Regions from separate parts of the Streptomyces sp. NPDC022552 genome, predicted to be linked through region 3. Evidence: riboswitches for the same ligand, from Rfam matches in the RefSeq annotation. Region 3 holds a riboswitch; each other region holds the start of a gene.
What was found. A riboswitch is a leader RNA that binds a small molecule or an ion and turns the genes downstream of it on or off. The one in region 3 is predicted to bind cobalamin.

Region 1: it holds a riboswitch for cobalamin, as region 3 does, so the genes downstream of both, ACZ3OF_RS13220 (energy-coupling factor ABC transporter permease) here and ACZ3OF_RS09900 (ribonucleoside-diphosphate reductase subunit alpha) in region 3, are expected to answer to the same signal.
Region 2: it holds a riboswitch for cobalamin, as region 3 does, so the genes downstream of both, ACZ3OF_RS26505 (ABC transporter substrate-binding protein) here and ACZ3OF_RS09900 (ribonucleoside-diphosphate reductase subunit alpha) in region 3, are expected to answer to the same signal.

Annotation. Positions count from the first base shown of each region.
Region 1 is NZ_JBVHGJ010000004.1:28,214-37,471, forward strand. It holds gene dhaK (dihydroxyacetone kinase subunit DhaK) at 44-1,036, shown strand; gene dhaL (dihydroxyacetone kinase subunit DhaL) at 1,043-1,657, shown strand; gene dhaM (dihydroxyacetone kinase phosphoryl donor subunit DhaM) at 1,654-2,076, shown strand; cobalamin riboswitch at 2,191-2,386, shown strand; gene ACZ3OF_RS13220 (energy-coupling factor ABC transporter permease) at 2,416-3,114, shown strand; gene ACZ3OF_RS13225 (energy-coupling factor ABC transporter substrate-binding protein) at 3,114-3,455, shown strand; gene cbiQ (cobalt ECF transporter T component CbiQ) at 3,462-4,211, shown strand; gene ACZ3OF_RS13235 (ATP-binding cassette domain-containing protein) at 4,208-5,047, shown strand; gene ACZ3OF_RS13240 (NADPH-dependent 2,4-dienoyl-CoA reductase) at 5,219-7,240, shown strand; gene ACZ3OF_RS13245 (PadR family transcriptional regulator) at 7,273-7,806, shown strand; gene ACZ3OF_RS13250 (heavy metal translocating P-type ATPase) at 7,912-9,258, opposite strand, start outside.
Region 2 is NZ_JBVHGJ010000011.1:181,140-190,397, reverse strand. It holds gene ACZ3OF_RS26545 (immune inhibitor A domain-containing protein) at 1-483, shown strand, start outside; gene ACZ3OF_RS26540 (hypothetical protein) at 606-911, shown strand; gene ACZ3OF_RS26535 (isochorismatase family protein) at 1,047-1,634, opposite strand; gene ACZ3OF_RS26530 (nicotinate phosphoribosyltransferase) at 1,766-3,094, opposite strand; gene clpS (ATP-dependent Clp protease adapter ClpS) at 3,195-3,500, shown strand; gene ACZ3OF_RS26520 (DUF2017 domain-containing protein) at 3,500-4,084, shown strand; gene ACZ3OF_RS26515 (amino acid permease) at 4,415-5,866, shown strand; gene ACZ3OF_RS26510 (M67 family metallopeptidase) at 5,943-6,371, shown strand; adenosylcobalamin (AdoCbl) riboswitch at 6,379-6,528, shown strand; gene ACZ3OF_RS26505 (ABC transporter substrate-binding protein) at 6,537-7,511, shown strand; gene ACZ3OF_RS26500 (FecCD family ABC transporter permease) at 7,508-8,674, shown strand; gene ACZ3OF_RS26495 (ABC transporter ATP-binding protein) at 8,671-9,258, shown strand, end outside.
Region 3 is NZ_JBVHGJ010000003.1:30,826-40,083, forward strand. It holds gene mctP (monocarboxylate uptake permease MctP) at 1-700, shown strand, start outside; gene ACZ3OF_RS09895 (GNAT family N-acetyltransferase) at 783-1,286, shown strand; cobalamin riboswitch at 1,340-1,466, shown strand; gene ACZ3OF_RS09900 (ribonucleoside-diphosphate reductase subunit alpha) at 1,595-3,958, shown strand; gene ACZ3OF_RS09905 (ribonucleotide-diphosphate reductase subunit beta) at 3,958-4,974, shown strand; gene def (peptide deformylase) at 5,050-5,679, opposite strand; gene ACZ3OF_RS09915 (tetratricopeptide repeat protein) at 5,749-6,729, opposite strand; gene ACZ3OF_RS09920 (HD-GYP domain-containing protein) at 6,809-8,110, opposite strand; gene ACZ3OF_RS09925 (HD-GYP domain-containing protein) at 8,107-9,258, opposite strand, start outside.

The DNA of each region.
Region 1 (9,258 bases), on a different contig from region 3:
GCAGAACCGAATGGCTCGCCTGCCATCTCCCCAGGAGGTACCCATGAGGATGCTGATCAACGTCCCGGAGACCGTCGTCGCCGATGCGCTGCGCGGGATGGCCGCCGCGCACCCCGAGCTCACCGTCGATGTCGAGAACCGTGTCGTCCTGCGGCGCGACGCGCCCGTCGCCGGGAAGGTGGGGCTGGTCTCCGGGGGCGGGTCCGGGCACGAGCCTTTGCACGGGGGGTTCGTCGGGCCCGGGATGCTGGCGGCCGCGTGCCCCGGGGAGGTGTTCACGTCGCCCGTGCCCGACCAGATGGTGCGGGCCGCCGCCGCGGTCGACAGCGGGGCGGGGGTGCTGTTCGTCGTCAAGAACTACACCGGTGACGTGCTCAACTTCGAGATGGCCGCCGAGCTCGCGGAGGACGAGGGCATCCAGATCGCCAAGGTGCTCGTCGACGACGACGTGGCGGTGACGGACAGTCTGTACACCGCCGGTCGGCGCGGGACCGGGGCGACGCTCTTCGTGGAGAAGATCGCCGGGGCGGCCGCCGAGGGGGGCGCGCCGCTGGAGCGGGTGGAGGCCCTCGCGCGCCGGGTGAACGAGCGGTCGCGGAGTTTCGGTGTGGCGCTGAGCGCCTGCACCACGCCGGCGAAGGGCAGCCCCACCTTCGAACTCCCGGAGGGGGAGCTGGAGTTGGGCATCGGTATCCACGGGGAGCCGGGGCGCGAGCGGCGGCCCATGATGACCTCGGGGGAGATCGCGGACGTCGCCGTCGAGGCCGTACTGGAGGACCTGCGGCCGTCCGGACCGGTCCTCGCCCTCGTGAACGGGATGGGCGCGACGCCGCTGCTCGAACTGTACGGGTTCAACGCCGAGGTGCAGCGCGTGCTGACCGAGCGCGGGGTGCCGGTCGCCCGTACGCTGGTCGGCAACTATGTGACCTCGCTCGACATGGCCGGCTGTTCGGTGACGCTCTGCGAGGCCGACGAGGAGCTGCTGCGGCTCTGGGACGCGCCCGTGCAGACGCCCGCGCTGCGCTGGGGCCGGTGAGAGGGCATGCCCGAAGTGAGCGCGTGCGACGCCGTGTTCGTCCATCGTTGGCTGACCACGGCCGCGGCCGCCGTCGACCGTGAGGCCGAGCGTCTCACCGAGCTCGACTCGGCGATCGGCGACGCGGACCACGGGGCCAACCTGAAGCGCGGGTTCGCCGCGGTGGCGGACGTGCTGGAGAAGGAGCCGCCGGAGACGCCGGGGGCCGTACTCGTCGCCGCGGGGCGGCAGTTGATCTCCACGGTCGGGGGCGCGTCCGGACCGCTGTACGGGACGCTGCTGCGGCGGACCGGCAAGGCGCTCGGGGATGCCCCTTCGGTGACGCGGGAGGACCTGGCCGTGGCCCTGGCCGCCGGGGTCGCCGCCGTCGGGCAGCTCGGCGGTGCCCAGGTCGGGGACAAGACCATGCTGGACGCGCTCGTTCCGGCGGCCGAGGCGCTCGGCGACTCCTTCGCCGCCGCCCGGGACGCGGCCGAGCGCGGCGCCCTCGCGACCGTACCCCTCCAGGCGCGCAAGGGCAGGGCGAGCTATCTGGGCGAACGTTCCATCGGGCATCAGGATCCCGGGGCCACCTCGTCGGCCCTGCTGATCGCCGCCCTCGCGGAGGTGGCTGCCGCGTGACCGGTCAGGTGGGCATCGTGGGCACGGTGGGCATCGTGCTGGTCTCGCACAGCGCGGCCGTGGCCGACGGTGTCGCCGCGCTGGCCCGGGGCCTCGCGGGCGGCGGGCCGACCGCTCCCGTCGCCGCGGCCGGGGGCACCCCCGACGGGGGTCTCGGCACGAGCTCCGAGCGGATCGTCGAGGCGGCGAAGTCGGTGGACGGGGGCGCCGGAGTGGCCCTCCTCGTCGACCTCGGCAGCGCCGTCCTGACCGTCAAGGCGCTCCTCGCCGAGGAGGACGAGCTGCCGGAAGGCTCGCGCCTCGTTGACGCCCCGTTCGTCGAGGGCGCCGTCGCCGCCCTCGTCACGGCGAGCGCCGGAGGGGACCTGGACGCGGTGGTGGCGGCGGCCTCGGAGGCGTACACGTACCGCAAGGTGTGAGGCGGGGCGCGGGAGGCGCGCGCAGGGGGCCGACAGGGGTGCGTGGGGCGCGCGGGAGATCCGTCACACACCGTCCCCGGCAGCACCCGTGTTGTGATGTACCTGGTCAACCCACTAATGTCACAGCGCCTTGGTGTACGGGAAACCGGTGCAGTACCGGTGCGGCCCTCGCCACTGTGATCGGGAAGTCCGGCTCCATCCCTCCGGGGAAGCCACTGGACCGCCGCGGGAGACCGCGGCGGTGTGGGAAGGCGGAGCCGCGGCGGCATGACCCGTCAGCCAGGAGACCGGCCAGGGTGCGTTGTCCATCCACGAGGTGCTGGAGAGGGTCTCCCAACCATGCATATAGCCGAGGGGTATCTGCCCCCTGTGCACGCGGCCGCCTGGGGCGTCGCGTCCGCACCCTTTGTCGTCCACGGTGTCCGCGCCCTGACCCGTGAGGTCAAGGCCAACCCCGAGTCCACCCTGCTGCTCGGTGCCTCCGGTGCGTTCACGTTCGTTCTGTCCGCCCTGAAGATTCCGTCGGTGACGGGCAGTTGCTCGCACCCGACCGGTACGGGACTGGGCGCCATCCTGTTCCGCCCGCCCGTGATGGCGGTCCTGGGCACGATCACGCTGCTGTTCCAGGCGCTGCTGCTCGCCCACGGCGGGCTCACCACGCTCGGCGCCAACGTCTTCTCGATGGCGATCGTCGGGCCGTGGGCCGGTTTCGGTACGTACTGGCTGCTGCGCCGCTTCGACGTTCCGCTCATGGTGAGCGTGTTCTTCGGGGCGTTCGTCGCCGACCTGTCGACGTACTGCGTGACCAGTGTCCAGCTCGCGCTGGCCTTCCCGGACCCGGGCAGTGGTGTGCTGGGCGCGCTGGCCAAGTTCGGCGGGATCTTCGCCGTCACGCAGCTTCCGCTCGCCGTCAGTGAGGGTCTGCTGACGGTCCTCGTCATGCGGCTGCTCACGCAGTCCAGCAAGGCGGACCTGACGCGCCTCGGAGTCCTGCTCCCGTCCCGGAAGAAGAACGAGAACGCGGAGGCGAGCGCCTGATGAGCCGGAACGCGAAGATCAACACGCTGCTGCTGCTCGTCGTCGCGGCGCTCGCCGTGCTCCCGCTCGTCCTGGGGCTCGGCGACCACAAGGAGGAGCCGTTCACCGGCGCCGACGCCGAGGCCGAGACGGCGATCACGGAGATCGACCCCGACTACGAGCCGTGGTTCTCCCCGCTGTACGAGCCCGCTTCCGGTGAGATCGAGTCGGCGCTCTTCGCCCTGCAGGCCGCCATCGGCGCCGGAGTACTCGCCTACTACTTCGGTCTGCACAAGGGCCGCAAGCAGGGCGAGGCCCGCGCCGATGCGAAGGCGCTGCGGTCGGCGTCCGTCGGCGAGTAGGCGCCGGTGCTGCCGATCGACGCGGCGGCGCACAGCAGTCGCTGGCGCCGCCGTCACCCGTGCGAGAAAGCCGTGCTCGGCTTCGGCTTGACGCTCTGCGCGGTGTGCCTGCCGCCGTGGCCCGGTGCCGTCCTGGTCGCGGCGGCCACCCTGGCCGTCCTCCTCGGGCCGGCGGGGGTGCCGGGGCGTCAGCTGTGGCGCGCCTTCCGCATCCCGTTGGGCTTCTGTGTGACGGGGGCGATCCCGCTGCTCTTCGAGGTGGGCGGGGACCGAGGCCTGGTGGCGTTCGCGCACGACGGTCCCGTCCACGCGGGCGAGTTGTTGCTGCGGACCTCGTCGGCGTCGCTGGGCGTGCTGCTGTTCGCCTTCACGACACCCGTCTCCGATGTACTGCCCCGGCTGGTGCGGGCCGGGGTTCCGGCGCCCGTGGTGGACGTCGCCCTGGTGATGTACCGGATCAGTTTTCTTCTTCTGGACGCGATATCCAAGATCCGACAGGCGCAGGCGGCCCGGCTGGGGCTGACCACGCGCGCGGCGACCTGGCGTTCACTGGCCGGGCTGGGCGCCACGGCGTTCGTCCGCGCCTTCGACCGGGCGCAGCGGCTGCAGACGGGCCTGGCCGGTCGGGGTTACGACGGGACGCTGCGGGTCCTGGTGCCGGAGGCCGCGGTCTCGGGCCGCTTCCTCGCGTCGACGGTCGGCCTGCTCGCCGGTCTCGTCGCCCTCACTCTCGTACTGGAAAGGTCCCTGCCGTGAGTCCTGCGCCACCTGTCGTGGAACTGGTGAAGGCCACGTTCGCGTACGAGGACGGGCCCGTCGTCCTGGACGGCATCGACTTCGCCGTGCCGGAGGGCCGTGCGATGGCGCTCCTCGGCCGCAACGGCGGCGGCAAGACGACGATGCTGCGGCTGCTGAGCGGGGGCCTGCGCTGCGGGAGCGGCGCGCTCCGGCTGGACGGCGAGGACGTGTCGTACGACCGGAAGGGGCTGACCCGGCTGCGTACGACGGTGCAGCTGGTCGTCCAGGACCCGGACGACCAGCTCTTCGCCGCGTCGGTGGGGCAGGACGTGTCGTTCGGCCCCATGAATCTGGGGCTGCCGGAGGAGGAGGTACGGCTCCGGGTCCGCGAGGCGCTGGAGGCGCTGGACATCGTCGCGCTGGAGGACCGGCCGACGCATCTGCTCTCGTACGGACAGCGGAAGCGGGCCGCGATCGCGGGTGCCGTGGCGATGCGTCCCCGGGTCCTCATCATGGACGAGCCCACGGCCGGGCTCGACCCGCACGGACAGGAGCGGCTCCTGGAGGTGCTCGGCCGGCTGCGGGAGTCGGGCACGACGGTCGTCATGGCGACCCACGACGTCGACCTGGCGCTGCGCTGGGCGGACGAGGCCGCCGTCCTGTCCCCGGCGGGGCTGCGGACGGGCCCCATCGAGGAGCTGCTCGCCGACGACGCGCTGCTCGCGGCGGCGCGGCTGCGCCGCCCCTGGGGCATGGCCGTGACGCGGCTGCTGCGCACGCACGGCCTGCTCGCCCCGGACGCGGAGGGCCCGCGCACCGCGGAGGACCTGGACAGCTGGGTCACGACACCCTGATGCGGCCGCGGTGATTCCCGCGCCCACCACGGCCCCCGGCGGACCCCCGCCGGGGGCCGTGGCGCGTCGCAACGTCGCGCAGATCACTCCCCCACCCTTATGCAACTTGTTGCACAAGGGTCCTCGGCTCGTCTACAACAGTCATGACGACACTGCGCGAGGAGGCGCCCCATGAGCTCGACCCCCTACCCGCACCTGCTGAGCCCGCTCGACCTCGGGTTCACCACCCTGCCCAACCGGGTGCTCATGGGTTCCATGCACGTCGGCCTCGAAGAGACCGAGAACGGCTTCGAGCGCATGGCCGCCTTCTACGCCGAGCGCGCCCGCGGCGGGGTCGGACTCATCGTGACCGGCGGTATCGCGCCCAACGAGGCCGGTCGCCCCTGGGACGGCGGCGCCAAGCTCAGCACCGAGGACGAGGTGGCCGAGCACAAGCTCATCACCGACGCCGTGCACGGCGAGGGCGGGCGCATCGCGATGCAGATCCTCCACTTCGGCCGGTACGCCTACCACCCCGCGCTCGTCGCACCCAGCGCGATCCAGGCGCCGATCAGCCCCTTCGTACCGAACGAGCTGACCGACGCCGAGGTCGAGCAGACCGTCGAGGACTACGCCCGCTGCGCCGAGCTGGCCAAGGCCGCCGGGTACGACGGCGTCGAGGTCATGGGCTCCGAGGGCTACCTCATCAACGAGTTCATCGCGGCGGCCACCAACCACCGCACCGACCGCTGGGGCGGCAGCTACGAGAACCGGGTCCGCTTCCCGCTGGAGATCGTCCGCCGGATCCGCGAGCGGGTCGGCGAGGACTTCATCGTCATCTACCGCCTCTCGATGCTGGACCTGGTCCCGGGCGGTTCGACGCTGGAGGAGGTCGTCTCCCTCGCGAAGGAGATCGAGGCCGCCGGCGCGACGATCATCAACACCGGCATCGGCTGGCACGAGGCCCGCATCCCCACCATCGCGACCTCCGTCCCGCGCGGCGCGTACACCTGGGTCACCAAGAAGCTGATGGGCTCGGTGAGCATCCCCCTCGTCACCAGCAACCGCATCAACACCCCCGAGGTCGCCGAGCAGATCCTCGCCGAGGGCCGCGCCGACATCGTCTCCATGGCCCGCCCCTTCCTCGCCGACCCGGAGTTCGTGGCCAAGGCCGCCGCGGACCGCGCCGACACGATCAACACCTGCATCGGCTGCAACCAGGCGTGCCTGGACCACACCTTCAGCCTGAAGATCACCTCCTGCCTGGTGAACCCGCGCGCCTGCCACGAGACCGAACTCGTCCTCTCCCCCACCCGGCTCGCCAAGCGGCTCGCCGTCGTCGGCGCGGGCCCGGCCGGACTCGCGTTCTCCGTCTCGGCAGCCGAACGCGGCCACTCCGTCACCCTGTTCGACGCGGCGGGCGAGATCGGCGGCCAGCTGAACATCGCCAAGCGGGTTCCGGGCAAGGAGGAGTTCGACGAGACGCTGCGGTACTTCCGCACCCAGCTCGCCGAGCGCGGTGTCGAGGTCCGGCTCAACACCCCGGTCACGGCCGGTGACCTGGACGGTTTCGACGAGGTCGTCGTCGCCACCGGAGTCACCCCGCGCACCCCGGAGATCGAGGGCGTCGACCACCCGAGCGTCGTCAGCTACCTGGACGTCCTGCGCGACGGCGCTCCGGTCGGCGAGCGCGTCGCGATCGTCGGCGCGGGCGGCATCGGCTTCGACGTCGCGGAGTTCCTCACCGACGGCGGCGAGGGCGCGAGCCAGGACCCCGAGACGTACTTCAAGCAGTGGGGCGTGGACACCTCGTACGAGACGCGCGGCGGTCTGCGCGCGCCCGAGCGGCCGCGGCCGCCGCGCCAGGTGCATCTCCTCCAGCGCAAGACCACCAAGGTCGGCGCGGGCCTCGGCAAGACCACCGGCTGGATCCACCGCGCCGAGATGAAGCACCGCGGGGTCACCATGGTCGCGGGCGCGACGTACGAGCGGATCGACGACGACGGCCTGCACATCACCGTCGACGGCGAGCCGCAGACGGTCCCCGTCGACACCGTCGTCCTCTGCACCGGCCAGGAGCCGCGCCGCGGTCTGTACGAGGAGCTGATCGCGGCGGGCCGCACGGCGCACCTCATCGGCGGCGCCGACGTGGCCGCGGAGCTGGACGCCAAGCGCGCCATCGACCAGGGCACACGGCTGGCGGCCACCCTGTGATCGTCCCGGTGCCCCGAACCTAGGATGCGTGCATGTCCCTCCCGCACGCGATCCTCACGGCGCTGCTCGAGAAGCCGTCCTCCGGCCTCGAGCTGACGCGCCGCTTCGACCGGTCGATCGGCTACTTCTGGTCGGCCACGCACCAGCAGATCTATCGCGAGCTGGGCAAGCTGGAGCAGGCGGGGCACATCCGTGCCCTGCCCGCTCCGGTGCCGGCGCGGGGACAGAAGAAGGAGTACGAGGTACTGCCCGAGGGGCGCGCCGAGTTGGCCGAGTGGGTCGCCCGCAGCGAGGATCCCAAACCGATGCGCTCCGCCCTCCTGCTGCGGATGCGGGCGGCGGCGGTCGTCGGCGCGCCGGGCATGCGGGAGGAGCTGCGGCGCCATCTCGATCTGCACCGGCGGCAGTTGGACGAGTACCTGGCGATCGAGGTACGGGACTTCCCGCCCAGCCGCCGGGAGAGCGAACCGGACCGGCTGCGCCACCTCGTCCTGCGGGGCGGGATCGACCTGGAGCGCTTCTGGGTGGAGTGGCTGACCCACGCGCTCGCCGAGCTGGAGGGCTGAGCGCGAGGGACGCGCCCGGCCGTTCTCGCATCCGCCGGCGCCCTCACGTGCCGACCGCCACCCTACGTCCTGGCCGCCGCCCCATGTCCTTCCTGGCCGCCACCCTCACTCCCCGGCTGCCGCCTTCCGCCAGGCCGCGTCGCGGAGCAGGCGGAGGCCGTTGAGCCCCACCAGGACCGTGGATCCCTCGTGGCCGGCCACGCCGAGGGGCAGCGGGAGGTGGCCGGCGAGGTCCCAGATCACCAGGGCCCCGATGCAGGTGCCGGCGATCACCAGGTTCTGCACCACGAGCCTGCGCGCGCGGCGTGAGAGGGCCACGACCGCGGGGACGGTGGCCAGTTCGTCGCGTACGACGACGGCGTCGGCGGTCTCCAGGGCCAGGTCGGAGCCGGCCCGGCCCATGGCGATGCCGGTGTGGGCGGCGGCGAGGGCGGGGGCGTCGTTGACGCCGTCGCCGACCACCAGGACCCGGCAGCCGGCCCGCTCCCACTCCCGTACCGCCGCGACCTTGTCCTCGGGCAGGAGCCCGGCCCGTACGTCGGTGATGCCGGTCCGCTCCGCGACCCGGGCGGCCGCGCCCGCGTTGTCGCCGGTCAGCAGGGTGACCGGGGTACCGGTGAGGCGGGTGAGGGCGGAGACGGCCTCGGGAGCGCCGTCACGGAGCCGGTCGGCGAGCGTGAGGACGGCGGCACGGGCGCCGTCCACGACCACCTCGACGGCGGTGTCGCTGTGCGCGCCCTCGGCCCGGCGCACCCGCACCTCCCGGCCCTCGACCGTGGCCCGGACGCCGTCGCCCGGCACCGAGGTGAAGTCGCTCGCCTCGGGGACGCGCAGTCCACGCGCGCGTGCCTCGGCCACCACGGCGCGTCCCAGCGGGTGTTCGCTGGGGAGCTCGGCCGCGGCGGCGAGGGCGAGCGCCTCCAGGCCGCCCTCGACACCCGTGACGCGCGGCGCGCCCTCGGTCAGGGTGCCGGTCTTGTCGAGCGCGACCCGGTCGACGGTGCCCAGCCGTTCCATGACCACCGCGGACTTGACGAGTACGCCGTGGCGGCCGGCGGTGGCGATCGCGGAGAGCAGCGGCGGCATGGTGGCGAGCACCACCGCGCAGGGCGAGGCCACGATCATGAAGGTCATGGCGCGGAGCAGCGTACGGGTGAAGTCGCCACCGAGCGCGAGGGGGATCACGAAGAGCGCGAGGGTGGCGACGACGACGCCGACGGAGTAGCGCTGTTCGATCTTCTCGATGAAGAGCTGGGTGGGCGCCTTGGTGGCACTGGCCTCCTCGACGAGCGCGACGATCCGGGCGATGACGGAGTCGCCCGCGTCCTTGTCCACCCGTACGCGCAGGGCGCCCGTGCCGTTGAGGGTTCCGGCGTAGACCTCGGCGCCGGGCGTCTTGGGCGCGGGCAGCGACTCCCCGGTGATGGTGGCCTGGTCGACGTCGCTCGCGCC
Region 2 (9,258 bases), on a different contig from region 3:
GTCTCGTACGACGCGACCCTCAAGGTCGGCCCGTACAACTTCGGGTTCACGGGCGACAAGGCCAGCTGGGTCGAGCACTACCCGTACCAGAACGGTCTGCTCATCTGGCAGTGGGACACGTCGCAGAAGGACAACAACACGGCCGTCCACCCCGGCCAGGGTCTGATCCTTCCGATCGACGCGCACCCGACGCCGCTGAAGAACGCCGACGGCACCCTGATGCGCAACCGCGTCCAGGCGTACGACTCGACGTTCGGCACCTACCGCACCGACGCGATCCGGCTGCACAAGGCGGGCGTGCCGGCGTGGGTGAAGTCGCAGCCCGGCGTCCCGGTCTTCGACGACCGGCGGGGCACGTACTGGTACACCCAGACCGAGCGCGCCGGTGTCCAGGTAACTGACACCAACACCAAGATCGCGGTCGTCAAGGAGCCGAAGGACGGCCAGACGATCACCGTCCAGGTGGGTCCGTCGCAGAAGTAACTGCATCGTCGCAGGTCAAAGCATGATCGGCCGTCGCCCTCTAGCGGGCGGCGGCCGATCGTGTTTAGGTGCCTCTGACCAGTTCTTATTGACAGCAAGCTCACAGGGGGAGTGGTTCCGGCATGCCCGGTGGAGGTTTCTGCAAGTTGCCAGGCGGGAGCGTCGTCGTCGCGATAGGGCTCCCGAGCCCGGCCGGCGACGGGGCCACGGTCCGCTTCCTGGTCCACGCGGCCAACCGCGCCCGCGCCCTGACCCGGCTGCGGAACCTGGGCCTGAGGGCGGTCTACCTCCGCGGCAACGCGGAACCCCCGACCCCCGACGAGATCACCGCCGTCCTGCACCACCCGGACGGCCTCCTGTGGCGCTCCACGACCAGCGCGACCCAGGAGCTGTGGCACTCCATACGGACCCTGCCCACGGCCTCCTAGGCGACGGACCCCGGGACCCGGACCACGGACCCCGGGGCCCGGACCACGGGGCGCGCGTCCGGACCACGGGGCGCGCGTCCCTGTCACGGGGCGCGCGGACCCCGGGGCGGGGCGCGCGGACCCTGGGGCGCGCGCCTAGACCACGGGCTTGCCCGTGAGCTCGACCCCGGCGCCGCGCAGCTCCTCCAGGGCCCGCTCGGTCGTCTCCTTCGCGACGCCCGCCGTGAGGTCCAGGAGGACCTGCGTACGGAAGCCCTCGCGCGCCGAGTCCAGCGCCGTCGCCCGTACGCAGTGGTCCGTGGCGATGCCCACCACGTCGACCTCGGTCACGTCGTGCGACCGCAGCCACTCGGCGAGCGTGACGCCGTTCTCGTCGCGCCCCTCGAAGCCGCTGTACGCCGCCTCGTACGCCCCCTTGTCGAAGACCGCGTCGATCGCCCCGGAGGCGACCGCGGGCGCGAAGTTCGGGTGGAAGCCCACGCCCTCCGTGCCGGCGACGCAGTGCACCGGCCAGGAGGTCACGTAGTCGGGCGTGGCGGAGAAGTGGTCCCCCGGGGCGACATGGTGGTCGCGGGTGGCCACCACGTGCTGGTACGCGGCGCCCGCCGCCTCGCCGACCAGGTCGGTGATGGCGGCGGCGACGTCCGCTCCCCCCGCCACCGCGAGGCTGCCGCCCTCGCAGAAGTCGTTCTGAACGTCCACGACGATCAATGCGCGGTGCATGGCGGGTGTCCTTCGGTGGGCCGGCGGAGGGAACGGAGGGGGTCGAAACGGGGAATGGCATCGAGCCTAGAGACTTCCCCCTCCCTTCGGGAGGGGGCCTCGCAGGGTGTTACACGGACCCGGGCACGGTGTTACACGTATTCCGTCGGCAGCACCGGCTCGCCCCGCGAGAGCTGGATGGCCGACATCGGCAGCCCGGCCCGCGCCGCGATGTGCCGTGCCCTCGCCGCCTCCAGCGGCTCCCGGCCCACGACGTCGCCCCCCTTGACCAGCTCCACGAGCAGCTGACGGTCGGCGAGCTCGGTGGGCACCGGGCCGGTGCCGACCACCTCCGCCTCCGCCACGCCCTCCGCGTCCGTCCTCCGCGCCGCCCACTTGCGGCCGCCGACGGAGGCCTTGCCACCGACCGACTTCTTCGCCACCGCCGTCAGCGGAGCCTTGGGGTCCGCCGACTGGGCCCGGGCGACCAGCTTGTAGACCATCGAGCAGGTCGGGTGGCCGCTGCCGGTGACCAGCTGCGTGCCCACCCCGTAGGCGTCGACCGGCGCCGCCGCCAGCGAGGCGATGGCGTACTCGTCCAGGTCCGAGGTGACCACGATCTTGGTGTTCGTCGCGCCCAGCTCGTCGAGCTGCGCCCGGACCCGGTGCGCCACGAGCAGCAGGTCCCCGGAGTCGATCCGTACGGCTCCGAGCTCCGGACCGGCCACCTCGACGGCGGTACGGACGGCCTCGGCCACGTCGTAGGTGTCGACGAGCAGCGTCGTACCGCGGCCCAGCGTCTCCACCTGGGCCCGGAACGCGTCCCGCTCGCTGTCGTGCAGCAGCGTGAAGGCGTGCGCGGAGGTGCCGACGGTCGGGATGCCGTAGCGGAACCCGGCCGCGAGGTCCGAGGTGGAGTCGAAGCCGCCGACGTAGGCCGCCCGCGCCGAGGCGACGGCCGCCAGCTCGTGGGTGCGCCGGGCACCCATCTCGATCAGGCGCCGCCCGCCGGCCGCGCCCGACATCCGGGAGGCCGCCGCCGCGATGGCCGAGTCGTGGTTGAGGATCGACAGGATCACGGTCTCCAGGAGCACGCACTCGGCGAAGGAGCCCTCGACCCGCAGGATGGGGGAGCCGGGGAAGTACATCTCGCCCTCGGGGTAGCCCCAGATGTCGCCCGAGAAGCGGTAGTTGCCCAGCCACCGGAGCGTCGGCTCGTCGACGATGCCCTGCTCGCGCAGGAAGCCGATGACACCGCCGTCGAAGCGGAAGTTCTCGACGGCGTCCAGGACGCGTCCGACACCGGCTACCACGCCGTAGCGCCGCCCCTCGGGCAGACGACGGGTGAAGACCTCGAAGACGGAGCGCCGGTCGGCGGTGCCGGCCCTGAGGGCCGCCTGCAGCATGGTCAGCTCGTACTGATCGGTGAAGAGCGCGGTCGACGGCACGTCCACCGGCAGCCCAAGGTCCGCAGCGTTCATGTCAGCGATGCTATCGCAGAAATCGTCACTCTGACGATTTCTCGGCGCGCGGGCTGACCCGTTTGTGCGACGCCCCTCCCGAGGTGGCAGCATGGGGTAAGTGAGCGTCGCGCCTATTGAGATCGAACGCACGGAATCGGCTGAAGAGACCTTCGCCGTCGTCGAGCCCGACGTGCCGTGGGTGACTCTCGTCCACAACGATCCGGTCAATCTGATGAGCTATGTGACCTACGTCTTCCAGGCGTACTTCGGTTACTCCAAGGACAAGGCGCACAAGCTGATGCTCGACGTGCACAACAAGGGCCGCGCGGTGGTCTCCAGTGGGACGCGCGAGGAGATGGAGCGGGACGTGCAGGCGATGCACGGCTACGGGCTGTGGGCGACCCTCACCCAGGACCGCGGCTGATGGCCGGACGGTTCGAGGCCCTGCCCGGCGGTGGCGCCGCCGTCGCGCTCGACGAGGTCGAGATCTCCATCCTGCGCTCCCTCGCCGTCCAGCTCGTGGAGCTGATCGGCCCGGGTGACGAGCCCGTGGAGGGCGAGGACCCCCTCGCCGCGCTCTTTGCCGAGGGCCCGAGCGAGGCCCCCAGCGACCCCGCACTCAAACGACTCTTCCCCGACGCGTACGGGGACGAGGACGAGGAGCTGCGCGCGGCCGCCGCCGACTTCCGCCGCTACACCGAGAACGACCTGCGCGCCCGCAAGCGCCAGGACGCCCTCGCGGTGATCCGCAGCCTCGACGGGCTCAGTGCGACCGGCGACGACGAGGTGGTCCTCAAGCTCACCGCCGACGAGTCCCGGGCCTGGCTCGGCGCGCTCAACGACCTGCGGCTGACCATCGGGACCCGTCTTGAGGTCACTGACGAGGACGAGAGCGGGGAGCTGTACCGGCTGCCCGACTCCGACCCGCGCAAGCCGATGGTGATGGCGTACCTCTGGCTGGGCGCCCTTCAGGAGTCACTCGTCGAGACGCTGATGTCCGGGGAGTGATGTCCCGCGGCCCGATACCGGCCGGTAGGGCGTCGTTCGCTCAGCGGACACTCAAATCCGGATAACGAATACGTCACCAAACTGTTCTTACTGGTCCTCTTGAGTGGCTTTTACCCCCTTTTTCATGTGGTCTGCGCCACATTTGCCCTCCTCGATCACTGTTTCCCCCGTGATAAATCTTCACGACCACCCGGGGACGCCACCCCTGTTCCCGGGGGCGCTTTGACCGGCTGACCGCCGGTAGCACTCCATCCATATCCGGGGGGATCAGGACCTGATCCGCAGCCAGACGCAGTCGGCGCGGAACAGCATGGAGAAAGGCGCACCACCATGACCTCAGTGCAGGTCGACAAGCAGCACGACGGCAGTGAGGCCGCGGACTCCGCCGACGGCGAGGGTTATCACCGGGCACTCGGCGCCCGCCAGATCCAGATGATCGCGATCGGCGGCGCCATCGGCACGGGCCTCTTCCTGGGCGCGGGCAAGGGCATCTCCAAGGCGGGGCCCAGCCTGATCCTCGCGTACGCCATCGCGGGCCTCGTCATCTTCTTCATCATGCGGGCGCTCGGCGAGCTCCTCATGTACCGGCCCGTGTCCGGCTCCTTCTCGGAGTACGCACGGGAGTTCATCGGCCCCTTCGCGGGCTTCGTGACCGGCTGGACGTACTGGCTCTTCTGGGTCGTCACCGGCATCACCGAAGTGACCGCCGCGTCCGAGTACATGCAGTACTGGACCAAGAACACCGACGGCATCCTCGATCAGCCGCAATGGGTCTTCGCCCTGATCTTCACGGTCGTCCTGTTCCTCGCGAACCTGATCTCCGTCAAGCTCTTCGGCGAGCTCGAGTTCTGGTTCTCGATGGTCAAGGTCACCGCGATCGTCGGCATGATCCTCATCTGTGCCGGCATCCTCACCATCGGCTTCTCCGACGCCGGTGACACCGCCTCGATGACCCTGCTCTGGTCCGAGGGCGGCTTCTTCCCCAAGGGCATCGGCTCCACCCTGATGACCCTGCAGATGGTCATGTTCGCCTTCCTCGCCGTCGAGCTGGTCGGCGTCACGGCGGGCGAGTCCAAGGACCCGAAGACCGTCCTGCCCAAGGCCATCAACACCGTGCCGTGGCGTATCGCCGTCTTCTACGTCGGCGCGCTGATCATGATCCTGTCGGTCGTCCCGTGGACCCACTTCCAGCCGGGCGTCTCCCCGTTCGTCGCGGCCTTCGAGAAGATGGGCCTCGGCGTCGGCGCCGCGATCGTGAACTTCGTCGTCCTGACGGCCGCGCTCTCCTCCTGCAACTCGGGCATGTACTCCACCGGCCGCATGCTGCGCGACCTCGCGCTCAACGGCCAGGGCCCGAAGTTCTTCACCAAGCTCACCAAGAACGGTCTGCCGCTGGTCGGCACGTCCTTCTCCGCCGGGCTGATGATGGTCGGCGTCTGGATCAACTACCAGTGGCCCGGCGACGCGTTCAACTACGTCGTCTCCTTCGCCACCATCTCCGGCATGTGGGCCTGGATCATGATCCTGGTCTGCCAGGTCCGCTTCCGCCTCAAGGCCGACCGCGGCGAGCTGCCCCAGTCGTCCTTCAAGGCGCCGGGCGGCATCTGGTGCAGCCTCTTCGCCCTCGCCTTCATCGGCATGGTCATCGTGCTGATGGGCATCGACAAGGACGCGCGGATCTCGCTCTACTGCGCGCCGCTGTGGGGCCTCGTCCTCGCGGTCGCCTACCTGGTCCTGAAGTCCCGCAACCCGGAGGGCGCGGCCTTCGCCAAGCGCTCGTAACCCGGTCTGTCCAGCATTCGGGCCGTCCCGTACCACTCCTCGGTACGGGACGGCCCCTTTGCTTATCCTGTCCGACATGCTGACCATCACCCGGGCCCTGTACGACCAGATCGTGGAGCACTCCCGCGCGGACCACCCCGACGAGGCCTGCGGCGTGGTCGCGGGTCCTGTCGGCAGCGGCCGCCCGGAGCGGTTCATCCCGATGCTGAACGCCGCGCGCTCGCCCACGTTCTACGAGTTCGACTCCGCCGACCTCCTGAAGCTCTACCGCGAGATGGACGACCGGGACGAGGAGCCCGTGATCATCTACCACTCGCACACCGCCACCGAGGCCTACCCGTCCCGTACCGACATCTCGTACGCCAACGAGCCCGGCGCGCACTACGTCCTGGTCTCCACCGCCGACACCGACGGCGCGGGCCCCTTCCAGTTCCGCTCCTACACGATCGTCGAGGGCGTCGTGACCGAGGAGGACGTGAAGGTCGTCGAGGAGTACGACGTCTGAGACACTGACGCGACCATCAGGGCGGCAGGACCCAGGAAGCCGGTGCGAATCCGGCACGGTCCCGCCACTGTGTCCGGCCCCTCCGGGGCCGGAAGCCAGGAACTGACCTGCCGCCTCTCACCACCGACTGGGGACGTGGAAATCCCCGGAGGAGGCTCGTCCGCCATGACCTGGCGCCGCCGTACCCTGCTGCCCGCCGCCGCCCTCGTCCCGCTGCTCGCCGCCTGCGCGGCACCCGCGGAGAAGGGCGCCCCCGCCGCCAAGGCCGCACCGGGGTTCCCGTACACCGTCGCCAACTGCGGTGTGAAGACGACGTACCAGGCCCCGCCGCAGCGGGCCGTCACCATGAACCAGCACGTCACCGAGGTCATGCTCGCCCTCGGCCTGGAGAAGTCCCTCGTCGGCACGGCCTACCTCGACGACCGGATCCTCCCCGCGTACAAGAAGGCGTACGACGCGGTGCCGGTGCTCGCGAAGGAGTACCCCTCCAAGGAGGCCCTGCTCGCCGCGAACCCCGACTTCGTCTACGGCGGTTACTCCAGCGCCTTCGACGCCAAGGCCGGACGGAGCCGGGACGACCTGAAGGCCGCGGGGGTCGACAGCCGCCTCAACATGGAGTACTGCCCCTCCGGCTCCTCCTCCCTCGCCGACCTCTACCGGGAGGTCGACGAGGTGGCCCGGACCTTCGGCGTCCCCGACCGCGGCACACGCTGGACGGCCGAGGCGAGGAAGACGGTCGCGGCGACCGAGAAGAAGGTGGACGGGGTCGCCCCCGTCTCGGTCTTCGTCTACGACAGCGGCGACAAGACGGCGTTCACCGCCGGAGGCAAGGGCATCGGCAACGAGCTCATCACCCGGGCGGGGGGACGGAACGTCTTCGCCGACCTCGACAAGCCCTTCGGCGACGCGACGTGGGAGCAGGTCGTCGCCCGCAAGCCGGACGTGATCGTCATCTACGACTACGGCTCCACGACCGTGGAACAGAAGAAGAAGCGCCTCCTGGAGGACCCGGCCCTCAAGGACGTCCCGGCGGTCAAGAACCGCCGCTTCGCCGTGCTGCCGCTCTCCGACGCGGTCCTCGGCGTCCGCGTCCCGGCGGCGATCGAGAAGCTCGCGACCCAGCTCCACCCGACCCGATGACGGCCACCCCGCTCCCGGACACCGGAGCGGAACCGGGCGCGACACCGAAGAGAGCGGCCGCGCCCGGTCCGGCTCCCGGGGACCCGGCCCCGGCGGTTCCGGCTCCGGCGGTTCCAGCCCCGGTCGCCACGACGGCCGGCGGGCGGGCCGGGTCCGGGCGGTACCTGCTCGTTCTCGGCGGACTCGTCGTCGCCCTCGCGGTCGCCGTCGTCGCCGGGGTCGCCCTCGGGTCCGTGCGGATCCCCGTGGGCGACGTCGTCGAGATCCTCACCGGACGCGCCGCCCCCTCCCCGTACCGCACGATCGTGTTCGACGTCCGGCTCCCGCGCGTGCTCCTCGGCGCGATCGTCGGCGCCGGGCTCGCCGTCGTCGGCGCCGTCCTCCAGGCCCTGGTCCGCAACCGGCTCGCCGACCCCTTCCTCCTCGGGATCTCCTCCGGCGCGTCCACCGGTGCCGTCCTCGTCCTGGTCCTCGGCATCGGCGGCGGGATCACGACCACCGTCGCCATGCCCGCGGGAGCCTTCGCCGGCGCCCTGCTCGCCCTGGTCCTCGTCTACACGCTCGCCCGCCACGGCTCCACGATGACCGGCTCCCGGCTCGTCCTCGCCGGTGTCGCCGTCTCGTACATCCTCGCCGCGCTGACCACCCTGCTCCTCGTCCTCGCGGGCCGCCCCGAACACTTCCAGGAGGCGATGTTCTGGTCCCTCGGCGGCCTCGGCAGCGCCCGCTGGGACGTGCTCGCCCTGCCCGCCGCCGTCCTCGTCCTCGGCGTCGCCGCCCTGCTCATCCTCGCCCGCCCCCTCGACCTGCTCCTCGTCGGCGAGGAGGGCGCGACCGTCCTCGGCCTCGACACCGCCCGCTTCCGCGCCGCCGTCTTCGTCCTGGCCTCCCTCGTCACCGCCGTCATGGTCTCCGTCAGCGGAGCCGTCGGCTTCGTCGGCCTGATGGTCCCGCACGCCGCCCGGATGGCCGTCGGCGCGCCGCACCGCCGCCTCCTGCCGGTCGCCGCGCTCGGCGGCGCGCTCGCCCTGGTCCTGGCCGACCTCGCCGCCCGTACCGTCGCCGCGCCCCAGGACATCCCCGTCGGCGTCCTCACCGCCCTGACCGGCGGCCCGTTCTTCCTCTGGCTCATGCGCCGCCGCGCGGAAGGGAGCCCGGTATGACCGAACTGCGCCTCCAGGGACTCTCGTACGGGACACGGCTGCGCGACGCCGACCTCACCGCCCGTCCCGGCGAGACCGTCGGGCTCGTCGGCCCCAACGGCAGCGGCAAGACCACTCTCCTGCGCTGCGTCTACGGCACCCTCACCCCCACCTCGGGCCGCGCCCTCCTCGACGGCGACGACCTGGCCGCCCTCGGCCCCAAGGCGCGCGCCCGCCGGATCGCGACCGTCCCCCAGGACGGCGCCACCGAGTTCGAGCTGACCGTCCGCGAACTCGTCGCCCTCGGCCGCTCCCCGCACAAGCGCTTCTGGGAGGGCGACGACGCCTCCGACCGGACCCGCGCCGACGCCGCCCTCGCCCGCGTCGGCATCGCCGAGCTGGCCGACCGGCCGTACCCCACCCTCTCCGGCGGCGAACGCCAGCGCGCCCTCGTCGCCCGCGCCCTCGTCCAGGAGCCGGCGCTGCTCGTCCTGGACGAGCCCACCAACCACCTCGACATCCGCTACCAGCTCGAAGTCCTGCGCCTCGTACGCGACTTGGGCACCACCAACCTGCTCGCGCTGCACGACCTCAACCTCGCCGCC
Region 3 (9,258 bases):
GCTCGGCTTCATGGCGATCGCCGCCGGGGTCAAGGTCTCCAACGGCCAGCTCGCGATCCCGCAGCTCTTCGAGAACATGTTCCCGGACTGGTTCGCGGGTGTGGCCTTCGCCGCCATCGGCATCGGCGCCCTGGTGCCGGCCGCGATCATGTCGATCGCCGCCGCCAACCTCTTCACCCGCAACATCTACAAGGACTTCCTGAAGCCGGACGCCACGCCGGAGCAGGAGACCAAGGTGTCCAAGCTGGTGTCGCTGCTGGTCAAGGTCGGCGCGCTCGCCTTCGTCCTCACCATGGACAAGACGGTCGCGATCAACTTCCAGCTGCTCGGCGGCATCTGGATCCTGCAGACCCTCCCGGCGCTGGTCGGCGGTCTGTTCACCCGCTGGTTCCACCGCTGGGCGCTGCTCGCCGGCTGGGCCGTCGGCATGGTCTACGGCACGGCGGCGGCGTACGGCGTGGCCAGCCCGACGCAGAAGCACTTCGGCGGCTCGTCCGCCGAGATCCCGGGCATCGGCGAGATCGGCTACATCGGCCTCACCGCCTTCGTGATCAACGTGATCGTCACCGTCGTCCTGACCTTCGTCCTGAGGGCCGTCAAGGCGCCGGACGGCGTGGACGAGACCTCCCCGTCGGACTACACGGCGGACGCGGGCGACGCGGGCGTCAAGCCGCTGCCGAAGGTCGGCGCCGGTCACTGACCGTTCCGGTACGCGCGAGGGCCCGGGATCTCCGAGAGGAAATCCCGGGCCCTTCGCCGTGCCCCCGAGGCAGACTGCGCTCATGGACCTCACCATCAGGGCGGTACGGCCCGAGGAGCACGAAGCCCTCGGTGACATCACCGCGCGCGCCTATCTCGACGACGGACACCTCGACTTCGGCGAGGACGACGACTACCTCCATCTGCTGCGGGACGTGACCCGGCGGGTCGCGGAGTCGGAGGTCCTGGTGGCGGTGGACCGCGCGGGCGTCGTGCTCGGCGGGGTGACCTTCGCCCGGGGCGGCGAGGAGTGGGCCGACATCGCGGGCGAGGGCGAGGCCGAGTTCCGGATGCTCGCCGTGGCGAAGGACGCGCGGGGCCGGGGGGTCGGCGAGGCGCTCGTACGGGCCTGTGTGGAGCGGGCGCGGGAGAGCGGGGGATGCCGTCGCGTGGTGCTCTCCACGCAGCCCGGGATGGCCTCGGCGCACCGGATCTACGAGCGCATGGGCTTCGTCCGTACGCCCGGCCGGGACTGGAGACCCGTGCCCGACTTGGACCCGCTGCTCACCTATGCCCTGGAGCTCTGACTCGCCAACGACACAACATGTGGGGGGTGCTTCGAGGGGCGCCCCCCACATGTATGCTCATGCTCGCTGTCCTCGCAGGGGAATCCGGTGGAAATCCGGAACTGTCCCGCAACGGTGTGGTTTCTGCGTGCTTGTGCGCGCGGGCCGAGTCCGAAGACCTGTGGACAGCGCGCCCGGTCCGTCCGTTCCGGGTGCCACAGACGTCCGGGCCTCGCGGAGTGGGCCGTGGCGCGGCCTCCCCTGTCCACGGGTGCGGCCGCCGCCCGCCTCCCTCCGCCGGCCCCGAGCCGAGCGAGGAGAGCCCCCACGTGACCATCGCGCCCGCCGATCCGGCCGCAGCGATCGAGAGCGACGGCAACGAGAGCGACGGACCCGGGACCGTGCTTCTGCGGACCCTGACCGACCTCACCGCCGATCTCACCGACACCGACCCGGGCAAGGTCGCCGCCGCCGCGCTGCGGGGCCGCAACGCCGGTTCGGACGAGGCGGAGCTGCGCGAGCTGGCCACGGAGGCGGCCGCGGGTCTGATCGCCGAGGACCCGGCGTACTCCCGGCTCGCCGCCCGGCTGCTCACGATCACGATCGCCGACGAGGCGGCCTCGCAGGGCTCGGTCACCTTCTCCGCTTCCGTCACGGTCGGTCACCGTGAGGGCCTGATCGCCGACCGTACGGCCGAGTTCGTCCAGCTGCACGCCGAGCGGCTCGACGCGCTCGTCGACGCGGCCGCGGACGACCGCTTCGGCTACTTCGGTCTGCGGACCCTCTACTCCCGCTATCTGCTGCGCCACCCGATCACCCGCCAGGTGATCGAGACCCCGCAGCACTTCATGCTGCGCGTCGCCTGCGGCCTCGCCGAGGACGACTCCACGCGCGCTCTGGACGAGGTCGCCGCGCTGTACGGGCTGATGAGCCGGCTCGACTACCTGCCCTCCTCCCCCACGCTCTTCAACTCCGGCACCCGCCACCCGCAGATGTCGTCCTGCTACCTCCTCGACTCCCCGCTGGACGAGCTGGACTCCATCTACGACCGGTACCACCAGGTCGCGCGCCTCTCGAAGCACGCGGGCGGCATCGGGCTCTCGTACTCCCGCATCCGCGCCCGCGGTTCGCTGATCCGCGGCACCAACGGGCACTCCAACGGCATCGTGCCGTTCCTGAAGACGCTGGACGCCTCGGTGGCGGCCGTGAACCAGGGCGGGCGGCGCAAGGGCGCGGCCGCGGTCTACCTGGAGACCTGGCACGCGGACATCGAGGAGTTCCTGGAGCTGCGCGACAACACCGGTGAGGACGCCCGGCGTACGCACAACCTGAACCTGGCCCACTGGATCCCGGACGAGTTCATGCGCCGGGTCAACGCGGACGCCGAGTGGTCGCTCTTCTCCCCGGCGGACGTGCCCGAGCTGGTCGACCTGTGGGGCGACGAGTTCGACGCCGCGTACCGGGCCGCCGAGGCGAAGGGCCTGGCCCGCAAGACCATGCCGGCCCGTGATCTGTACGGCCGGATGATGCGGACCCTGGCCCAGACCGGCAACGGCTGGATGACCTTCAAGGACGCCTCGAACCGCACGGCCAACCAGACCGCGGAGCCGGGCCACACGGTCCACTCCTCCAACCTCTGCACGGAGATCCTGGAGGTCACGGACGACGGCGAGACGGCCGTCTGCAACCTGGGCTCCGTCAACCTCGGCGCCTTCGTCGTCGGTTCGGACATCGACTGGGAGCGGCTCGACGCGACCGTCCGTACGGCCGTCACCTTCCTCGACCGGGTCGTCGACATCAACTTCTACCCGACCGAGCAGGCGGGCCGTTCCAACGCCCGCTGGCGGCCGGTGGGCCTGGGCGCGATGGGCCTCCAGGACGTCTTCTTCCAGCTGAAGCTGCCCTTCGACTCCGCCGAGGCGCGTGCGCTGTCGACCCGTATCGCGGAGCGGATCATGCTCGCCGCGTACGAGGCGTCCGCCGACCTCGCGGAGCGCAACGGGCCGGTACCGGCCTGGGACAAGACCCGCGCGGCCCGCGGTGTCCTGCACCCCGACCACTACGAGGTGGAGCTGAACTGGCCCGAGCGCTGGGCGGCCCTGCGCGAGCGGATCGCGGCGGTCGGCATGCGCAACAGCCTGCTGCTCGCCATCGCGCCGACGGCGACGATCGCCTCGATCGCGGGCGTGTACGAGTGCATCGAGCCGCAGGTCTCCAACCTGTTCAAGCGCGAGACGCTCTCGGGCGAGTTCCTCCAGGTCAACTCGTACCTGGTGCAGGAGCTGAAGAGGCTCGGCGTGTGGGACGCGCAGACCCGTGAGGCGCTGCGCGAGTCCAACGGCTCGGTGGCCGGCTTCACCTGGGTCCCGGCCGAGGTGCGCGAGCTGTACCGGACGGCGTGGGAGATCCCGCAGCGCGGTCTGATCGACATGGCGGCGGCCCGTACGCCGTTCCTGGACCAGTCGCAGTCCCTGAACCTGTTCCTGGAGACGCCGACGATCGGCAAGCTGTCGTCGATGTACGCGTACGCCTGGAAGCAGGGCCTGAAGACGACGTACTACCTGCGCTCCCGTCCGGCGACCCGGATCGCCCGCGCGGCCCAGGCCAGCGCCCCGATTCCCGTACAGGCGACCCCCGAAGAGGCCGTCGCCTGCTCCCTCGAAAACCCCGAGTCCTGCGAGGCCTGCCAGTAATGAGCTCGAACGAACAGAAGAACCTGCTGGACCCGGGCTTCGAGCTGACCCTGCGTCCGATGCGTTACCCGGACTTCTACGAGCGCTACCGGGACGCGATCAAGAACACCTGGACGGTGGAGGAGGTCGACCTCCACTCCGACGTCGCCGACCTCGCCAAGCTGACGCCGGGTGAGCAGCACATGATCGGCCGGCTGGTCGCGTTCTTCGCGACCGGTGACTCGATCGTCGCCAACAACCTCGTGCTGACGCTGTACAAGCACATCAACTCCCCCGAGGCGCGGCTGTACCTCTCGCGCCAGCTGTTCGAGGAGGCCGTGCACGTCCAGTTCTATCTGACGCTGCTCGACACCTACCTGCCCGACCCGGAGGACCGCGCGGCGGCCTTCGACGCGGTGGAGAACATCCCCTCCATCCGCGAGAAGGCGCAGTTCTGCTTCAAGTGGATGGACTCGGTCGAGAAGATCGACCGCCTGGAGACGCAGGCCGACCGCCGTCGCTTCCTGCTGAACCTGATCTGCTTCGCCGCGTGCATCGAGGGCCTGTTCTTCTACGGCGCCTTCGCCTACGTGTACTGGTTCCGGTCCCGCGGTCTGCTGCACGGCCTCGCGACCGGCACCAACTGGGTGTTCCGCGACGAGACGATGCACATGAACTTCGCCTTCGAGGTCGTGGACACCGTCCGCAAGGAGGAGCCGGAGCTCTTCGACGACGCGCTCCGGCAGCAGGTCACCGACATGCTGAGGGAGGCCGTCGAGGCGGAGCTGCAGTTCGGCCGGGACCTGTGCGGCGACGGACTGCCGGGCATGAACACCGAGTCGATGCGCGAGTACCTCCAGTGCGTCGCCGACCAGCGCCTCCAGCGGCTGGGCTTCGCCCCGGTGTACGGCTCCGAGAACCCGTTCGCGTTCATGGAGCTCCAGGGAGTCCAGGAGCTGACGAACTTCTTCGAGCGCCGCCCGTCCGCCTACCAGGTGGCGGTCGAGGGCTCGGTGGACCTGGACGAGGACTTCTAGTCCCCACGCGTTCCGGGTGTACGCGACGAAGGGCCCCGCTCCGGGGGGAGCGGGGCCCTTCGCCGTACGCCGGGGTCAGTCGTTCGGGACCGTCTCGTAGCGCGGGGTGCCCTCTTCCATCTGGCGGAGGGCGTCCTTGCGGTCGCGCTTGGAGAGCTTGTCGATGTACAGGAAGCCGTACAGGTGGTCCGTCTCGTGCTGGAGGCAGCGCGCGAAGTAGCCGGTGCCCCGGACCTTGATCGGGTTGCCCTGGGCGTCCTGGCCGTGGACCTCGGCGAAGTCCGGGCGGGCCAGCGAGGCGTACGCGGTCGGGACCGAGAGGCAGCCCTCGTTGGAGTCGTCCAGATTGCGGCGGTCGGCCGGCAGGTCCTGGAGCACCGGGTTGACGACGACGCCGGTGTGACGGACGCCCTCGTCGTCGGGGCAGTCGTAGACGAAGACCTTCAGGTCGACGCCGATCTGGTTCGCGGCCAGGCCCACGCCCTCGGCGGCCTTCTGGCTGGCGAACATGTCGTCGATCAGCGCCGCGAGCGTGTCGTCGAACTCCGTGACGTCCTTGCACTCCCGGTGGAGCACCGGGTTGCCGACGACCGTGATCGGGCGTGCCGTACCGCGCTCGCGGTACGCGAGCTCGCGCGCCTCGCAGTCCTCCGTGTCGACGACGAAACCGTCGTTGATCTGCTCGTCAGTCTCCTGCTGCGCCATTCCGCCGCACGCCTTCCTCAGAACCCCAGTCGATGGTCCCGTACAGCCTAAGGGCAGGATCCGGGCGGTTCAGCAGACCTCTTCGAGATCCCGCCACTCACGGCTGTCGGGACTGTCCGCCACCCAGCCGTCCAGCAGGCCGCGGACCAGACCCACGGGCGCGGCGATCCCGCACTCCCGTTCGGGGACCCAGAGCTCGCCGGGCGAGCGGTGGCCGAGGGGGCCGGGGTGGCCCGGCTCGCTGTGGTCGTGCGGGTCGAGGTGCTCGCCCTCGCCCTCGGCGCTGGGCATGGTCGACTCCGAGCAGGCGCGGCAGAGCAGCCGGACCGACGAGGACCAGTCCTCCGCGGCGAATCCGGCGTCGGCCGCGAGCTGCTCCAGGGCGTCCCGGTCGGCCTCGGTGGCGGCCTCCAGGAGGACCACCCAGGTGGGGACGGGTGAGGGCGCCCAGAGCTCGATCTCGTCGAAGACGGGGTAGGACGGGCCGGCGCTGGTCGTGCGCTCGCCGTTGGGCACGCCGTCGTGGAGGACGACCTCGCCCCAGCGGCGGCCGGAGGACGGCAGCGGGATGGAGAGCACCTCGATACGGGCCGGGTCCAGCCGGCGGCCCCACACGACCTCGGCCTCGCCCTCCGGCGAGAGCCGGACGGCGGCGCTGCCCAGCTCCATCCCGGCGGGCTCACCGGTCCCGGCGGAGGCCCCGGGCACCTTCAGCCCGTACGCCTGCCAGGCGCGGCGGGCCAGCGGCCAGTCCTGGAGCGCGGTGGCGGCGATGCCGACGTTCCACCAGTCGGGGGCGCCGGTCTCCTTGTCGAGGAGCGCGACGGCGCGCAGCCCGGCTGCCCGGGCCTGCTCCCAGTCGTGGCGGAACTTGTGCAGCAGCGCCAGGTTGAACCAGGACTCCGAGAGCCAGGGCTCCAGGTCCGCCGCGCGCGTCAGGAGCGCGCCCGCGTCCTCGTACCGGCCGTCGCCGATCAGCGTGAACGCGCGGTCGGTGGCCTGCCGCCACGAGGCGGAGGGCCGATGCCGTACCTTCCCGAAGATCCTCACGATTCCCGCCTGCCGGTCGCTTCACCCTCTTGTTCGCATCCAACCATGCCCGGTTGGACGCGCGCTCATTACCCATGGGTTACCCAGGAGGGACGGGGGCGACGCCCCCGGTCACACCGCCTCGTGCGAGGACTCTGGCGAGGGATTCGACGACCTCGGGGTGGTGGTCGCGGGCGGTGGAGAAGCGGAGCCGTTCGAGGGCGGCGAGCGACCCGGCGGCCCCGGCGTCGGCGCCTGTGAGGTCGTCGTAGGCGTTGACGGTACGGACGATCCGGGCGGGCAGCGGCTGGTCGCGGTACGGGTCGGCCTGGCGCTCCACGACGACGGCGACGGCCGCGGGGACGCCGGTCTGGCGGACGACCGCGGCGCCCAGGAGCGCGATCCGGCGCTGCTCCTCGGCCGGGAGGAGGGCGGTGGCGCCTTCCGGGACGGGGTCGACGAGGGAGAGCTGCCCGATGTCGTGCATGAGGGCGGCGTACTCCAGGACGGTCAGATCGGGCCCGGAGAGGCCCAGCTCGCGGCCGACGGCGCCGCTGAGCGCGGCGACGCGGCGGGCGTGCCCCGGTGAGGTGCAGCCGGCGATCTCGGTGGCGCGGGCGAGCGAGGCGATGGTCTGCCGGTTGGTGGCGCGTACGGCCTCGTACCGCCGGAAGGAGACCTGGGTGAGCAGCAGCGGCACGCAGAAGACGGGCAGGGCCCAGAGTCCGGCGGCGGCCACGCCGAGGGCCATGACGGCACCGGTGGCACAGACGGCGGAGCCGATGCCGATCAGGGCGCGGAGCTCGTCGCGGAGCAGGGGAGCGTACGGGAAGCCGGTGCGGGCGCGGAGCATCACGGCGGCGAGGACGGCGTCGCACAGGGCGGTGAGGACGAGGAGGAGCGCGAGGAAGAGGGCGTAGGCGGGGCCGTGGCCGAGGCGGGCGGTGACCTCGCCCGAGTTGTAGAGCGGCTGGAAGCAGAGGGCGGCGAAGCCGACGGTGAGGATGCGGCGGGCCTGGTGGTCGAGGTCGGGTTCCTTGCCGCGGGCGATGTGCGGGACGGTCCCGACGAGCCCGCCGGCGACGACGACGGCGATGATCTGGAGGGCGCCGTGGGTGGTGGCGTGCCCGGCCTGTTCGCCGAGGAGGGCGTACGCGAGGGCTCCGGCGGCGGCGAGCGGCGCGGGCTCCCGTCCCCGCAGCTCGCCGAGTGCGGGGGCCGCCCCGCACTCTGGCGGGGCGCCCCAGCGGGTGAGCTCGCCGACGGCGATGAGGACGCCGAACGCGAGGGCGTTGCCGGGGTCGCTGACCCCGTTCCAGAGCGTGAAGCCGAAGCCGGTGGCGGTGAGCACGAGCGCGGCGCCGTGGACCGCCCCGAGGGCGAGTCTCCCGGGCCGGCTCACGCGCGGCCGCCGGGGGGCACGTGCGCGTGGGGCGCGACGCGGGCTCGCGGGCGCCGTGCCGGGTGGGCCGCGCGGTCGCCGAGGGCGGTGATCGCGTCGGGGGCGGGCGGCGGTCCGGCCTCCGCGCGGGGCGCCCGCACGGTGTTCGGCGCCGTGGCGGGGACACGCGCGGGCGGAACGTTTCCGGGCGGGGCTCCGGGGGCGGTGGCCCTGTTCGCCCGAGCGTCGGCGGCGGCCCCCGCGCGGGCCGGGGACGGGCTCGCGCCCGGCGCGGGCCGACGGGACGGTGGGGCCGCCGTGCCCGCCGGGTCGGGCTCGTCGGCCGTGACCGTCGTCTGCCAGCCGTGCCGGTCGAGCGCGCGGACCAGGGCGCCCACCATCCGGGGGTCGAAGTGTGTACCCGCGCACCGTTCCAGCTCCGCCACCGCCGTCGCCACCGGCCGGGCGCGGCTGTAGGACCGGGTCGAGGTCATCGCGTCGAAGGCGTCGGCGACCGCCACCACCCGGGCGAACTCGGGGATCTGGCTCCCGCTGAGCCCGTACGGGTATCCGCTGCCGTCCATCCGCTCGTGGTGGTGCAGGATCGCCGCCCGCGCCTCCTCGAGGAAGCCGATGCCCCGGACCATCTCGTGTCCGTACTCCGGATGCAGTTCGATGATCCGTCGCTCCTCGGGGGTCAGCGGCCCGTCCTTCCGCAGCACCCGGGTCGGTACTCCGAGCTTGCCCACGTCGTGCAGGATCCCCGCGAAGCGGAGGATCTCCAGGCGCTCCTCCGCCATACCCAGTTCGTGGGCGATCAGTACCGACGCCCGGCCGACCCGTTCGCTGTGCCCACGGGTGTACTTGTCCTTGATGTCGACGGCCTGCACGAGAGCGCGGATCGTCGCCTGGTGCGCGCCGCGTTCACGGTGGTACTGGGCGAAGACCCAGCAGGAGATGTACATCGGCAGCAGGACGAAGAGCGCGGCGGCGGGGCCGTACGTGCTGCGCCAGAGCACCGCCATCATCAGCCCGGCGAGGCCGTGCACCGCGTACGGGGCGAGCGCGCGGCCGAGCTGCCCCCGCCAGGCCGTGCGCGGCGGGATCCTCTCGGCGGCGATCCGGATCCCGCCGTCGAGGGCCGTCAGGACCAGGCAGAAGGTGAGCGC